DNA from 3 places in the Micromonospora sp. NPDC049257 genome. Region 1 is predicted to be linked to each of the others. Evidence: riboswitches for the same ligand, from Rfam matches in the RefSeq annotation. Region 1 holds a riboswitch; each other region holds the start of a gene.

Evidence for each region. Region 1 has a riboswitch for cyclic di-AMP ahead of AB0K25_RS15115 (hypothetical protein). Riboswitches for the same ligand answer to the same signal wherever they lie in the genome.
Region 2: it holds a riboswitch for cyclic di-AMP, as region 1 does, so the genes downstream of both, AB0K25_RS06200 (hypothetical protein) here and AB0K25_RS15115 (hypothetical protein) in region 1, are expected to answer to the same signal.
Region 3: it holds a riboswitch for cyclic di-AMP, as region 1 does, so the genes downstream of both, AB0K25_RS17520 (C39 family peptidase) here and AB0K25_RS15115 (hypothetical protein) in region 1, are expected to answer to the same signal.

The regions. Positions count from the first base shown of each region.
Region 1 covers NZ_JBFAQU010000008.1:138,595-143,401, forward strand. The annotation lists gene AB0K25_RS15110 (YibE/F family protein) at 153-1,496, shown strand; cyclic di-AMP (ydaO/yuaA leader) riboswitch at 1,663-1,794, shown strand; gene AB0K25_RS15115 (hypothetical protein) at 1,798-2,823, shown strand; gene AB0K25_RS15120 (carbonic anhydrase) at 2,889-3,623, opposite strand; gene AB0K25_RS15125 (helix-turn-helix domain-containing protein) at 3,836-4,186, shown strand; gene AB0K25_RS15130 (lipocalin family protein) at 4,434-4,807, opposite strand, start outside.
Region 2 covers NZ_JBFAQU010000002.1:505,931-510,737, forward strand. The annotation lists gene AB0K25_RS06190 (AAA family ATPase) at 1-174, shown strand, start outside; gene AB0K25_RS06195 (cation diffusion facilitator family transporter) at 369-1,283, shown strand; cyclic di-AMP (ydaO/yuaA leader) riboswitch at 1,516-1,647, shown strand; gene AB0K25_RS06200 (hypothetical protein) at 1,651-2,712, shown strand; gene AB0K25_RS06205 (SRPBCC family protein) at 2,843-3,310, opposite strand; gene AB0K25_RS06210 (STAS domain-containing protein) at 3,409-3,771, opposite strand; gene AB0K25_RS06215 (hypothetical protein) at 4,105-4,251, shown strand; gene AB0K25_RS06220 (hypothetical protein) at 4,563-4,807, shown strand, end outside.
Region 3 covers NZ_JBFAQU010000010.1:194,142-198,948, forward strand. The annotation lists gene AB0K25_RS17515 (CDP-glycerol glycerophosphotransferase family protein) at 1-1,575, shown strand, start outside; gene AB0K25_RS17520 (C39 family peptidase) at 1,806-2,657, opposite strand; cyclic di-AMP (ydaO/yuaA leader) riboswitch at 2,930-3,074, opposite strand; gene AB0K25_RS17525 (hypothetical protein) at 3,443-4,204, opposite strand; gene AB0K25_RS17530 (hypothetical protein) at 4,331-4,777, opposite strand.

The DNA.
Region 1 (4,807 bases):
CCGCCGCAGCGGTGGCGGGGCCTGCCACCAGCACGTGAACCGCGCGGCCCGACCTGGTGCTGGCTACCATCGTCCGACGACCCGCCGCCCGTGGATGAACCGGCTGGCCGGCTGACACGTATCCCGTCCCGGATCGTTGGGAGTACTCGCACATGGGCGCCGACCACACCCGTCCCGCTCCGTCCACCCCACCCCGGGTGCGGCGGATCCTCGTCATGACGGTGGTGCCGCTCATCGTCGTCACGGTGATCGCCACGCTGCTGCTCTGGCCGGGGGAGACCCCGAAGATCGACCAGGGCGAGCAGGTGCCCCGCTACCACGGCACGGTGACCCGGGTGGTGACCGAGCCGTGCCCGCCCGCCCCGCAGACCCCCGACGGCCCGTCGGGGGCGGCCGACGGGCCGTGCGGGACGGTGACGGTCACCGTCGGGCAGGGCCCGGACAGTGGTGAGCAGGTCGAGACGCCGGTCCCGTCGGGGCCGGGGGCACCGACGGTGGCGGTCGGCGACGAGGTGGTGCTGGTCGCGTTGGCCGACCCCACCGACCCGTCGGTGAGCAGCTACCACATCGCCGAGCACCAGCGGGGCATGCCGCTGCTCTGGCTGGTCGCCCTGTTCGCGGCGGCGATCGTCGCGTTCGGCCGGCTGCGCGGGCTGGCCGCCCTGGCCGGCCTCGGGGCGAGCTTCGCCATCCTGTTGACCTTCGTGGTGCCGGGCATCTCCGCCGGGGGCGCACCGCTGCCGATCGCGGTCACCGGCGCCGCGCTGATCATGTTCGTGGTGCTGTACCTGACCCACGGGGTCACCGCGCAGACCTCGGTGGCGGTGCTCGGCACGCTGGGCAGCCTGGTGCTGACCGGCGTCCTGGGCACGCTGGCCACCGCCGCCACCCACCTGACCGGGTACGGCAGCGAGGAGGCCACCACGCTGTCGATGTACCAGCGCGACGTGGACCTGCACGGACTGCTGCTGGCCGGGATCATCATCGGTTCGCTGGGGGTCCTGGACGATGTCACGGTCACCCAGTCGGCCACCGTCACCGAGCTGGCGCACGCCAATCCGGGGCTGTCCCGGTTGCAGCTCTACCGGGCGGCGACCCGGGTCGGGCGGGCGCACATCGCGTCCACGGTCAACACGATCGTGCTGGCGTACGCGGGGGCCTCGTTGCCGTTGCTGCTCCTGCTCACCGCCGACAGCCGGCCGGTGAGCCAGATCCTGACCAGCGAGTTCCTGGCCCAGGAGATCGTCCGCAGCGCGGTGGCGACCCTGGGGCTGGTGGCGGCGGTGCCGCTGACCACCGGATTGGCCGCGCTCGTCGTCACCGCCGGGCGCGGTCCCGCCGACGCCGACGCGACCGGACCGACGCCCACCCCACGCCCCGCCCCCGACCGTGCCGAGGCGCTGGCGGCGCTGAGCGGCCCCCGGCACGGCGAACCGTCCACCCCGGCCCCCGCACGGTGGCCAGACCCGGAAAGGAGCACGGACACCGCATGGTGACACTGCGCTGTGTGACCGGAGGTGAGGTCGCGGCTGTCGGTCGCGTCACTGATTACCCCTCGCTATCGGGAAAATACGCATTTTGCCGGGTTGTGACCGTAGATCCCCGGTACGACTCTCGGGTAACCTCGCTGCCGGTCACCGCCGAAGGCGCCCACCGGAGCCAGCGGTGCCACCGCCCAATCGCCGTACGGCGAGCCGGGGAACCGAGCACCTGGGGTGAATCCGCGCCAGCGGTAGGGGCCACTTCCGTCCCGAACCCGTCAGCTAACCCGGTCGGCGGTCGACGGAAGGGACAACTGTGACGGCACCCCTACGCCACTGGTGGACTCCGGTGGTGGCCGTGCTCGCCGCCCTGGCGCTGGTCGCCGGGCCCGCCGCCTCCCCCGCGGCGGCAGCACCCAACGCGCCCACCCCCTCGGGGCACGAGGAGGACGAGGAGCCGAAGCTGCTCACCGACGTCATCGAGGCGACGAACCGGGAGTATTCGGCGGCGAAGAACCGGCTGGAGAAGTCCAAGAAGCGCCAACTCGAGTACGCCATCGAGGTGGAGAAGGCGGAGCAGGAGCTGGCGGCGTTGGCTCCGCAGGTCAACGAGATCGCGGCCCAGTCGTACCGGACGGGTCGGGTCGGCGCGGTCGCGGCGCTGCTGGAGAGCAACGCCCCGGACACCTTCGTCCGGCGGGCCGCCGCCCTGGACGAGCTGAACATGGTCAACGCCGGCAAGCTGGCCGAGGTCAACAAGGTCAAGAAGCGTGCCGAGCAGGCCAAGCTCGCCGTCGACACCGAGGTCCGTGAGCAGCAGAAGCAGACCAACCTGATGGCCAAGAAGAAGACCGAGGCCGACAAGGCGCTCGCCCTGGTCGGCGGTCGGGGCTTCACCGGTGGCCTGGTCGACGCCACCTCGCCGGTCGCCCGGATCGCCCCGGGCCAGACGGCCGACGGCGACTGGCGCGGCGAGTCGTGCAGCGAGAACGACCCCACCACGTCCGGCTGCATCACCCCGCGCACGCTGCACATGTACAAGGAGGTCAAGCGGGCCGGCTTCAACCGGTTCGTCGGCTGCTACCGCCCCGGCGGGCCGTGGGAGCACCCCAAGGGCAAGGCGTGCGACTGGTCGTTGCAGAAGAGCGGCTTCAGCCCGTGGCACAACAACGACACCCGGATGTACGGCAACAACCTCGCCGCGTTCCTGATCCGCAACTCGGACCGGTTGGGCATCTACTACGTGATCTGGAACCGGCAGATCTGGTTCCCGGCCAACGGCTGGAGTTCGTACTCCGGGCCCTCCAACCACACCGACCACGTCCACGTGTCATTGCTGTAGCCGGCCCTCACCAGCACGAAGGCCGCCCGGCTGAGCCGGGCGGCCTTCGTCGTGCGTGGTACGCCTCAGCCGGGGACGGCCGCGGGCTCGCCGGTCGGCACGGCGTCGACACCCGTCGGCACGGCCGGCCCGGGTACGACGGCAGCGGCCGCCGCGGTGGTGGGCGCAGCCGCCCGGGTGGCGGGAGCGGCGGCCTCGTGGGCCGGCGCGACCTGGCGGACCTCACCGGCGGCGAGGCGGTAGGACATGCCGACCACCGCGCACCGCCCGGCGGCCACCTCGGCGGCGATCACCGGGGAGTTGCCGAGCAGCACCTCGACGGTCTGCGCGATGTGGATGTCGACGATCCCGTCGATGTCGTGCACTCCCTGCTGGTCGGCGCGACGCAGGCTCGGCCCGACGGCGGCGACCACCGAGTAGAGGTGCCCCGGGGGCTGGGTGCCGGTACGGGCCGCCTCCCGGGCCGCCTGCACCGCCCCGCAGGAGTCGTGCCCGAGGACCACCACCAGCGGGGTGCCGAGGATCGTCACCGCGTACTCGACGCTGCCGAGCACCTCCGGCCCGGCGGTGTGCCCGGCGGTCCGGACCACGAAGAGGTCACCCAGACCCCGGTCAAAGATGATCTCGGCGGCCAGCCGGGAGTCGGAGCAGCCGACGATGACGGCGAAGGGATGCTGGCCGTCGGCGACGGCGGCCCGGTGGCTGGCACCCTGGTTGGGGTGGTGGGGCTCCCCGGCGACGAAACGCCGGTTGCCCGCCTGTAGTTCGGCCAGCGCCTGGGTCGGAGTGATCGGGGCCATTGCCTCACCTCGGTCCGGAATCGCACCTGGTCACGCCGGCCGGCGGCGACGACGGCCGTGTTCCCACGGTCACACGCAGCGAAAGGTACGTCAAGATTTCGTGATCCACGTTTCAGGCTTTGGTCGCCACGATGTCGACCAGGGGTCGAGGCCCACGGTCCGACCCGGCGGCCGACGGCGGGCCTCCCAGGTACGGGCCATACGATGACGTCATGGCGACGACGACGGGCGGCACCGGGAGCACCCGGAACTGGACGTTCCTCACCAACCACGGTCACGTGCTGCTCGCCATCGCCCGCAACCCCACCGCCCGGCTGCGGGACGTCGCCGAGGAGGTCGGGGTGACCGAGCGGGCCGCCCAGGCCATCGTGGCGGACCTGGAGACCGGTGGCTACCTGCGGCGTACCCGGGTCGGCCGACGCAATGAGTACACGATCGACCCGAGCGGTCACTTCCGGCACCCCGCCGAGGCCGACCGCCAGGTCGGTGCCCTGCTCGCCCTCTTCACCCCCACCACGCCGACTCAGGCGTCGGGGCCCACGGCCCACCCGGCCGACGCCTGAGGCATCAGCCCACCTGCCCGACCGAACCCGGCGGCGACAGCCCGGGCGACCACGCCCCAGGCGGCAGCCCAGGTGACCGGTGCCGAGTCGACGGCCCACCCCCGGTGCGTGCGTGGGCGGGCCGTCGGGCGTCCGGTGCTTCATCCGGGCCACGGCGCGGTGGCGGCACCCGGACCGCGCCCCCAGGCCGGGACGGCTCAGCAGAACCGGCCCGGGGACGGCTCGACAGAACCGGCCCGGGGACGGCTCAGCAGAAGCTGCCGGCCCGCGCGCCGCCGTCCTGCCGGGTGGTACGGAGGTCGCAGAGGTCGTAGCCGTTGGCGGTGAGCGCCGCCTTCGCCGCCGTCGTCTGCGCCCCGGTCAGCGCCGGCTCCCGGGACAGGACGAAGCCGGTGCTGCGGTCCGGGTCACCGACGACCGCCCAGCGGTAGTCGGGGTCGAGCCCGATCACCACGTAGTTCGGCCCACCCAGGTAGAGCCACCGGCTGCCGAGCTTGAGGAACGACACGGTCAACGCCGAGTCGGCCGGCGGGTTCTCGCTGCGGGCCCGACCGGTGACCGCACTGGTGGTGCCGACGATGGTCTGGCAGGTGTTGCGGACCCCGACGGTGCCGTCGGGCT
Region 2 (4,807 bases), on a different contig from region 1:
GGGGCGCGGCTTCAGGTGGTGACGAGTCTCCAGGCCAAGGGCATGGAGTACGACGGGGTGGTGCTGGTCTGCCCCGGGGAGATCCGGGCCGATCCGGGCTCGGGGGTACGGACGCTCTACGTCGCGTTGTCCCGGGCCACCCAGCGCCTCACCACCATCGACCCCACCGGCTGAGCCACCGGCCCCGATCGGCCCGGCCCCTGGTCGAGGGCCACACCGAACGCTTCTGGGTCGTCGGCGACCCCGCTGTCGTGCTGGGTCGACGGCCCCTGCTGTCGCTCCTGGCCGAAGGCCCGGCTGTCACTTGCATACATAGCGATGTGAGCATAGATTGGATCGGGTCCGCAGCGGCGACGGAAGGTGTGGACGTGGGCGCAGGTCATGACCACAGTGCGACGGTCAGTAACGCCGCACACCGGCACCGCGGTCGGCTCTGGGCGGCTTTCGGACTGCTCGCCGTGTTCATGGTGGTCGAGGCGGTGGCCGCGTTCGGCACCGGCTCACTGGCCCTGCTCTCCGACGCCGGCCACATGTTCACCGACGTCCTCGGCATCGGGATGGCCCTGGCGGCGATCACCGCCACCCGGCGGGCCACGCAGGACCCGCAGCGCACCTTCGGCCTCTACCGGCTGGAGGTGCTCGCCGCGCTGGCCAACGCCGTCCTGCTCAGCGGGGTGGCGATCTACGTGCTGATCGAGGCGGTCCGCCGCTTCGGCGAGCCACCCGAGGTGCTGGCCGGCCCGATGCTGGTGGTGGCGGTGCTCGGCCTGCTCGCCAACCTCGTCGCGTTCGGCCTGCTGCGCGAGGGGGCCAAGGAGAGCATCAACCTGCGCGGGGCGTACCTGGAGGTGGTCGGCGACCTGCTCGGCTCCCTCGGCGTGATCGCGGCGGCGCTGCTGATCGCCGGCACCGGCTGGTGGTGGGCCGACCCGGTGGTCGCCGTGGCGATCGGCGTGTTCATCCTGCCCCGCACCTGGCGGCTCGGGCGGGCGGCGGTGCGCATCCTGGTGCAGGCCGCCCCGGAGCATCTCCCGGTGACCGCCGTACACGACCGGTTGACCGCCGTGCCCGGCGTCGCCGAGGTGCACGACCTGCACGTCTGGACGCTCACCTCCGGCATGGACGTCGCCTCGGCCCACCTCACCCTGGCCGGCGACGCCGAGGCCGGCACCGTGCTCGCCGCCGCCCGTGGTGCCCTGCGGGAGGACTTCCACATCGAGCACGCCACTCTTCAGATCGAGCCCCGAGCGACCCCCGGAGCATGCGGCCCGACCCACTGGTGACCCCGACTGCCGCCCTGCGGCCGGGCCGCCGCCCTGCGACCCGGCCGCCGTCTCGTGCCCGGTGGTCGGGCCCACTCTCCGGGAATCGCGCTGTAGATCAACGGCAATTTGCGCCGTTCACACCTTTTGGCAGTATTCACTCTCGTACCCTCAGTCACGAGGTAGGCAGCTGTCCCACGCGTACCGGTAGGCTCGGCTCCGGCCACCGCCAGGCGGCGCCCACCGGCGCCGGCAGTGGCCGCCGCCTAATCGCCCACCAGGGCGAACCGGGGAACCACGTTCCTGGGGTGCATCCGCGTCAGCGGTAGGGATCTTCCGTCCCGAACCCGTCAGCTAACCCGGTCGGCGGCTGACGGAAGGACATCACATGCACGTACGCACCACCACGCGACTACTGGCCGCAGTCGTCACGGCGCTCGCCCTGGGCGTGTCGTCCGCGCCGTTCAGCCCGGCCGTCGCCGCGCCCACCACCCGCCTCGCCGCCCCCGGCGACGACGAGGAGGGCGGCACCCCGGCCCTACGCGACCAGCTCGACGCGGCCAGCAAGGGGTGGCTCGACGCGAAGACCGCCCTCGAGCGCTCCACCCGACGTCAGCAGGAGTTGGACGGCCAGCTCAAGGCCATCGAGGCCCAGCTGGTCACGCAGACCGGCAAGGTCGGCGAGATCGCCGGAGCGGCCTACCGCACCGGCCGCCTCGGGCCGATGTCCGCCCTGCTCAACAGCAACAGCCCCGGTGGCTTCATGGACCGCGCGTCGGCGTTGGAGACGGTCGCGGCCCGGGAGGACCAGGAACTGCGCAAGATGATCGAGACCCGGGACCAGGCCGCCCGGACCCGGGCCGCCGTCAGTCGGGAGATCACCGAGCAGCGCAAGCAGGTCGCCACCATGGGCAAGCGGAAGGATCAGGCCGAACGCGCGCTGGCCGTGGCCGCCGCCGACAAGCCGGCCCCCACCTCCTCCAACGACTCCGGCAGTTCGGAGGGCACGTCCAGCAGCAACGCCAAGGGGGCGCCCCGTAACTCCGACGGTTCCTGGCCGTCCGAGTCGTGCAGCGTCAACGACCCGACCCCGGCCAACGGCTGCATCACCCCGCGTACCCTCAACGCCCTCCAGCAGGCCAAGGCGGCCGGTTTCACCCGGTACGTCTCCTGCCACCGTCCCAGTGGTTCCGGTGAACACCCCAAGGGCCGCGCGTGCGACTTCGCCGCGCAGAAGAACGGCTTCGGCGGGGTGGCCAGCGGCGGCGACCGGACGTACGGCAACAACCTCGCCGCCTACTTCATCCGTAACGCCGACCGGCTCGGCGTGCTCTACGTGATCTGGTTCAAGCGGATCTGGCTGCCGAGCAGCGGCTGGAAGGCGTACAGCGGGGGCAACGGCGACCCGTCCAGCGACCACACCAACCACGTGCACCTGTCGATGTACTGAGCTGGCCCGGTGGCCCGTCCACGACGGGCCACCGGAACACCGCCGACAGCCAACCGGAAGACCGCCCGACGGGCCACCGGAACACCGCCCGACCGCAGGGTCGGGCCCGGTGTCGCAGGTCGGCCCCAGGTCAGCCGGCGGCAGACGGGTCGCCGGCCCGGCCGTCCAGCACCGCGCCGAGCCGGCTGGCCAGCCCGAGGTGAGCGGCGCGGGCCTGCCGGAAGGCGTACCCGAACAACGGTGCCGGCGCGGCGAGGGTGATCTCCACGTCGATCCGCAGCAGGTCACCCTCCGTCCGCAGCCGGGTGTGGTTGCGGACCGTGGTGCCCGGCTGCTGTCGGGCCACCGTCACGATCTCGTCGTCGCCGACCTGCAGGACATCCGCCTGATAGGTGACGGGAAACCGCAGCGGCCCCAACTCCAGCCGATCGGTGATCGCATAGCTGGCCAGGGCGCCCGGCCGGGCGGGCAACCGCCGCACCCGGACGATCAGGGGATGCAGTTCCTCCTGCCGGGACAGGTCGCTCAGCAAGGCCACCGCGTCCGCCTGTGCGCAGCGCGCCTGCACCGTGTAGCTGAAGCTCTCCCGCCGGACCACCGGGCCTCCTGACCGTCGTCGGTCGCACGATCGTGCCGCACCCGGGACGGACTGGCAACGTCCCAGGCCAGCGGGCTCAGGCGGGGCCGGTGGTGCGGTCAGGCGCCCGGCAGCACCTCGGGGGTGGCGGCACCGGCGAAGTATGGCTCCGGAGCGCCGAAGAGACCGAGCAGACCGGTGACCCAGAGCTGCCGGTGCACGAACCGGCTCGGTTCGGTGACGATCAACTTGACCCCACTGACCTCGGCGGTCTGGAACCCGGCGACCATCGCGCTGATCCCGACGGAGTCGATGAAGGTGACCAGTCGCATGTTGAGCTCGATCCGGGCGGGCCGGCCCTTGGCCAGCACCTCGGCGATCGCCTCACGTACCTCGTAGGCGGTGTCGACGTCGATCTCGCCACGAGGGGCGATCTCGATGACACCGGCCGGCAGGACCGACTTCACGATCGACAGGCTCACGCGAGCACCTCCACTCGCCCGTCCCCGGGCGCCTCATCAGTACGCGGGCCGCGACCGAGAGTATTCCTCCGACGGCCTCGGTCGCCACCCCTCGGGATGAGCAATTCGCGGATCCGGACGGACCGGGCCGTCCTTTCCCGCACCGTTGCTGGTCCTGTTCTCTCCGACGAACGGCTCAGCTGGGCCGTTCCAACCGTCCCAGAGTAGCGGTCCGGGTCCACTCCGAGCCGGATGCGGAGGGTCGGGCGAGCCCCGTCCGGCCTCCCGGCGCTGGTTGTGCCCGGTGCCTAGCCTGGGCGAGAGATGGGTCACCACGATCGAGGAGACGGATCGATGCTCAAGAGACTGCTCGGCCTGGCCGGCGTCGGCGCACTGCTCGCTCTCGTGCTCGCCTGCGGCTTCGGCGGTGGCGGGGACGACGACGATGACGACGACGGCGACGATTTCGCCCGCGCGACGTCGGTGGTCCTGGTCCGCTAGCCCCGTGACGTCGGCCCGGTGACCGCGGTCACCGGGCCGACGTCACGGCCGGGACAGGCCGAGTCCCGTCCACCGGTCCGAGGTCACGGTCGGGCCGGGTCGACCAGGACACGGTCGGGCCGGGTCGACCAGGCGGGGATGATTTCCACCGGCCGGGGTCACGCTCCGTCCGCGTCGGGTTTGCGACCCGGTCGGGTGGGGCACTGCTGGGAGGACGGGCGGACGACCGGGCGGGCGAGTACCGTCACGAGCCGCAGAGACGTCGAAGTCCGAAGTGGCCGCAGACTTCGGCATTCGAGGAGGTAATCACGATGTTCGGCAGCAACCTTCTGGAGCGCCGCAGCAAGCCCGAGCGGATCGCCGACCAGGCCTGGCACCACCTGCTCTCGGCGGTCGACTCCGCCGGTGACAGCGTGCGGGACGCCGCCAGGTCGGTCCGGGACTCGGGACTGGCCGACGCCGGTGACCTGGTCGGCTCGACCGCCGACGAGGCACGCCGACGGGCCACGCTCGCCTTCGACGCGCTCGCCGGCCGCCGCCCGGCCCTGCCCTGGAC
Region 3 (4,807 bases), on a different contig from region 1:
GCCGCGCTGGCCGCCGCCGGCTACGAACGTCGGGTCCGCCCCGACGCCGACATCGTCGCCGAGACGGTGCTGCTGGCCGCCGGCATCCTGGTCGGCTACGCCCGCCGGCTCGACGACGGGTTCGACCCGGTGCTGGCGCTCACCGCGCTGCTGCTGCTGGGCCTGGTGCTGCTGGTGGGACCGCTGCGCGATGCCGGCAACCTGGAGATCCGGGCGGCGAACCTGCCGGTGCGGGCGTGGACCCCGCTGGTCGCCGCCCGGCTCGGCGGCGTACTGCTGGGGCTGCTCGCCGTGGTGGCGGTGGCCGCCGCGTTCGCCCTGCCTGCCGTGCTGGCGCTGGTCGTCGTGCTGGTGGTCGCAGCCGGCTGCGGTGCGGTCGGCCTGGACCTGGCCCGGCGGCGGTTCCGGCCGTCGGGCGGGGGCGGCCCGGTGACCCGGGCGCTGCGCGCGCACCAGCCGGAGTTCCTGCTCTACTTCTCCGCCCCACCCGGCTCGGAATACCAGGTCACCATGTGGCTGCCCTACCTGGAGCGGCTCGGCCGGCCGTTCCTGGTGCTGCTGCGGGAGCCGGAGTTCCTGCCCACGATCGCCGCCGCGACGAGCGCCCCGGTGGTCTACTGCCCCACCCTCAAGGCGATGGACGAGGCGCTGGTGCCCAGCCTGCGGGTGGCGTTCTATGTCAACCACGGGGCGAAGAACAGTCACTGCATCCGGTTCACCCAGCTCACCCACGTGCAGCTGCACCACGGCGACAGCGACAAGGCCCCCAGCGCCAACCCGGTCTCGGCCATCTTCGACAAGATCTTCGTGGCCGGTCCGGCGGCGATCGAGCGGTACGCGCGGGCCGGGGTGGAGATCCCCGCCGAGAAGTTCGTCGTGGTCGGCCGCCCGCAGGTCGAAGCCATCGAGGTACGCCGGGAGGCCCGCCCGCTGACCGCCCCGACCGTGCTCTACACCCCCACCTGGACCGGCCACCACGCCGACGCCAACTACTGCTCGCTGCCGGTGGCCGAGCCGCTGCTGCGCCGGCTGCTCGACCGGGGGGCCACGGTGATCCTGCGCGCCCACCCGTACACCGGGCAGAATCCGGCTTCGGCCCGGCAGTTGGCCCGGCTCACCGAACTGCTCGCCGCCGACCGGACCCGCACCGGCCGGCAGCACCTGTGGGGGGCGGCGGCCAGCCGCGAGCTGAGCCTGACCGAGTGCGTCAACCGCTCCGACGCGCTGGTCTCCGACGTCTCCGGGGTCATCTCCGACTACCTCTACTCCGGCAAGCCGTACGCGGTGACCGACCTGGGCGTCGACGGCGACGAGTTCCTGGACCGGTTCCCGCTGGCCCGCTCCGGTTACGTGCTGCGCCGGGACATGGCCAACCTGGACGAGGTGCTGACCGGGCTGCTGGACACCGACCCGTTGGCGGCGGCCCGCTGGCAGACCCGCCGCCGTTACCTGGGCGACTTCCCCGCCGACGCGTACGCCGAGGGTTTCCTGGCCGCGGCCCGCCGCGAGCTGGAACCGGGCTGGGCCCCGCCGACCCCCCGTGCCCCCGCCGCCCCCCTCTCCCCCCACGCCTGACCCGCACCCGCCTCCGCCCACACCCGCTCGCGCCCGCACCCGCACCCGCTCGCGCCCGCCTCCGTCGGCAAGATCGTGCTCGATCCATGTTGTAGTGGCCTCCTCGTCGCAGGAGGCCACTACAACCATGTTCGAGCACGATCTTCGTCCGGCCGGCCGGGTCGACCCGGGGACAGCGAACCGCCCCGGCCACCCGTGGTCGGGCGGCCGGGGCGGGTGGGGTGGCTCGGTCAGGCGGAGTAGCCCCGGGTGGCGATCCAGTTCGCCAGGGTGGTCACGCTGACCCAGTAGGCCGGCAGCGACGGGTCGGCCGAGTCGGCGATCCGCACGGTACGACCGTTGTCCCGGTAGCCCACGGCGGCGATGTAGTGGCCGCCGGGGAAGGAGTGCCAGCCGCCGTCGAGGTCGGTGGCGTCCCCGGCCACGTTCGCGACCACGGCCCGCTTGTCGGCGACCGCCGCGACCACGTCGGCCCGCAGCCGGTCGATCTGCGCGTCGCTCGGCGTGCCGGCGAACATCCTGGTCCGGTACGGGTCACCCTTGACCACGGCGTTGAGCACCCGGGTGGTGTCCTCGGCCGAGTTGGTGCCCATCTCGGTGGTGCCCAACAGGGCGGCGAGGTCGTCCTGGCCGCGCTCGATGCCGGCCGCGCTGAGCGCGTTGCGGACCGCCGCCGGGCCGCAGTAGTAGTAGGTGGTCTGGGCCTGGTAGTCGTAGCGCAGGACCTTCGACGACGGCGGCTTCGGGGCCGCCTTGCGGGTCAGGTCCGGGTCGGCGGTGGCCCTGGCCTTCGCCCGGGTGACGCGCGGCGACGGGGCGTCGCTCGCCGACGGGCTGGCCGAGGGGGTGGCCGACGGGCTGGTCGGGGCGGGGACGGCGACCCGGGCCTGGGCGCGGCTGGCGACGTCGTCGAGGCGGGGGGCGGTCTCGGCCACGGCGGTGGCGCGCTGCTGGCCGGTCGGGGCGTCGTCGACCCCGGCGGCCAGGGCGGTGCCACCGGCGGCCAGGACGAGGACCGCCGCCGAGCCGACGACCATCCGGTACGGGCGTCGGGTGCCCAGTAGGCGGAGCTGTCGTTTCATGTGGTGCTTCACAGGGTGTTCCTCCACGGGGCGAGGCGGCGGGCACAACCCATCGGCACGCGGCGGACACGCCACGCGCGGATCGGGTGTTGCGCCGCTCGTTCGGCAGGGACCGCCCGACGGGGGGCCGGGCGGATCGGCGGCTCGCCCGGCAGGGGCCGGGCGGCGGGGCACAGAGCCGGGTCAGCGCGTCGGGCGCGACGGTCCGGCGGTGCCCCGGCACCGAGGTGGAGGAACTACCGAGGGGGTGGGGTCATGCTGCACGAGGAGGGAACTCCTTCCTTTGCCGCCGACCGGGTTAGCTGACGGATTCGGGCGGGAAGATCGCCCTACCCCGGGCCGTGGCCCGGAGATTCACCCCAGGTGGTGCGTGTGGGTCCCCGGTTCGTGACTGGCACGATTGAGCGGGTCGGCACGGCGTCGCCTCTTGCGATCGGAAACCGCACCGGACCGCAGCGACACTACTGGCCGGTTTCCCCCCTCGCCAAGCCCGTTGAGCTGCACAAACATGGGCTGGACGAGTCAGTTTCGGGGCACTCGGGCACTGACCCGCCACGCGTGGGACGGTCGGAGCGCCCGGGCCCGTCCAGGCGAAAACCCGGACGGCGGGGCACCGACCACCGATGATCGTCGCAGTCGATGTGACCGACTGTGACCAGGTGTCCGGTTTCCACCCGCAGTGACGGCACCCACAACCCGCAGATAACAATTCAGTCCCGCCGACCCGCCGACCCGCCGACCGGTCCGGCTTCGCCAACCAGCGGCCGGCCGACCTGACGGCCGGGTCAGCCGACCCGGGCCGGACGCCAGCGGGTGGCGGGGGCCGGGCGGGTGGCGGACGTCGCCGGACGGGGCAGTGGGACCCGGGTCGGCCGCCACCGTTGCGCCGCCGCGTGTGCCTCGGCAGCCAGCGACCGGGCCGCCTCGGCGGCCAGTTCGGCGTTCCGCCACGCCGCCCGTTCCCGCCCGACCGCAGCCCGGTACGCCGTACGCCGGTCCTCGCGGACCGCGCGGGCCAGCATCACCTCGTGCTCGACCGGGTGCCGACGCGGGTCCCAACCGTCGCGGTGCGCGAAGACGTCCCGCAGCCGCTCCACCGACAACTCTCCCCGCCAGTGCGCCGCCACGGCCTCCTGGTGCAGCCACCGCTCCCGACCGGCGTACTCGGCGGGCGTGCGGGGAGTACGCGGGCTGGGCAGCGCCCGGGCACCGGTGAACCGGCGGGCCAGCGTCTCCGCCTCGTCGTACGCCTGCCAGGCCCGTTCCAGGGCGTCGTGGGCCGCCAGCCAGGCCACGCGGTGGTGGCGGGCCCTCCGGGCGGCTCCGGAGGCGGCGACGGCCACCTCCTCCGCGTAGCGACGCAGGTCGGCGACGGGGGGTGGGGCGTCGGATGCCGGCGCGGCGGCAGTGGCTGCGGCGGCCGGTTGGTCCCGCTCGGGCCGGGCCACCAGGATGGTGATCCCGGTCAGCGCCAGGACGAGCAGCGCGGACCAGATCACGGTGGCGGTCGGGACCTCGATCAGGAACTGGGAGAGCACGGTGTTCACGGTCGACACCTCGCAGGCGGGATGCGGAAGAGGAGGCCGTACCGGCGGCGGGAACATCCGGCCGGACGGTGCGGGTGTGGTGCGTGGCGGAGGCGGTCGCGGGTGGGTCGGCCCCCGCGTGGGCGGTCAGCCCGCCGGGGGTGCCCGGGGGGCGGTGGCGACGGGTGTTCGACCGGCCGGCAGCGCCGGGGGCGGGGCGCTCCGTGCGACGCCGGCCGGCACGACGGCGTCGACCCGGTCTGCCGTCGGCACGGCCAGCACCACGGCGGCCCGGTCCGCTGCCGGCACGGCGAGCACCACGGCGACGGCCCGATCTGCGGCGACGCCGGCCGGGTCGGCCTCCTGCCCACCGCTGCGGATGCCGGTCGGGGTGGCCGGGGCTCCGGCCGCGTGCAAGGACAGCGACGCGTCGACCGGCAGGGCGGCTGCCGCCGGCCCCGGGTCGAACGACGCCGGGCCGGGCAGCGACGGGCCGGCGACGGCGAACGCGATCGCGACAGCCAGGCCGGTCAGCAGCCGGGACCACCAGCGGGCGACCCACCACAGCGGACTGGTGAGTGCGGCCGGGAGCATATGTCCACGTTACCGCCGGGGTGACCGACC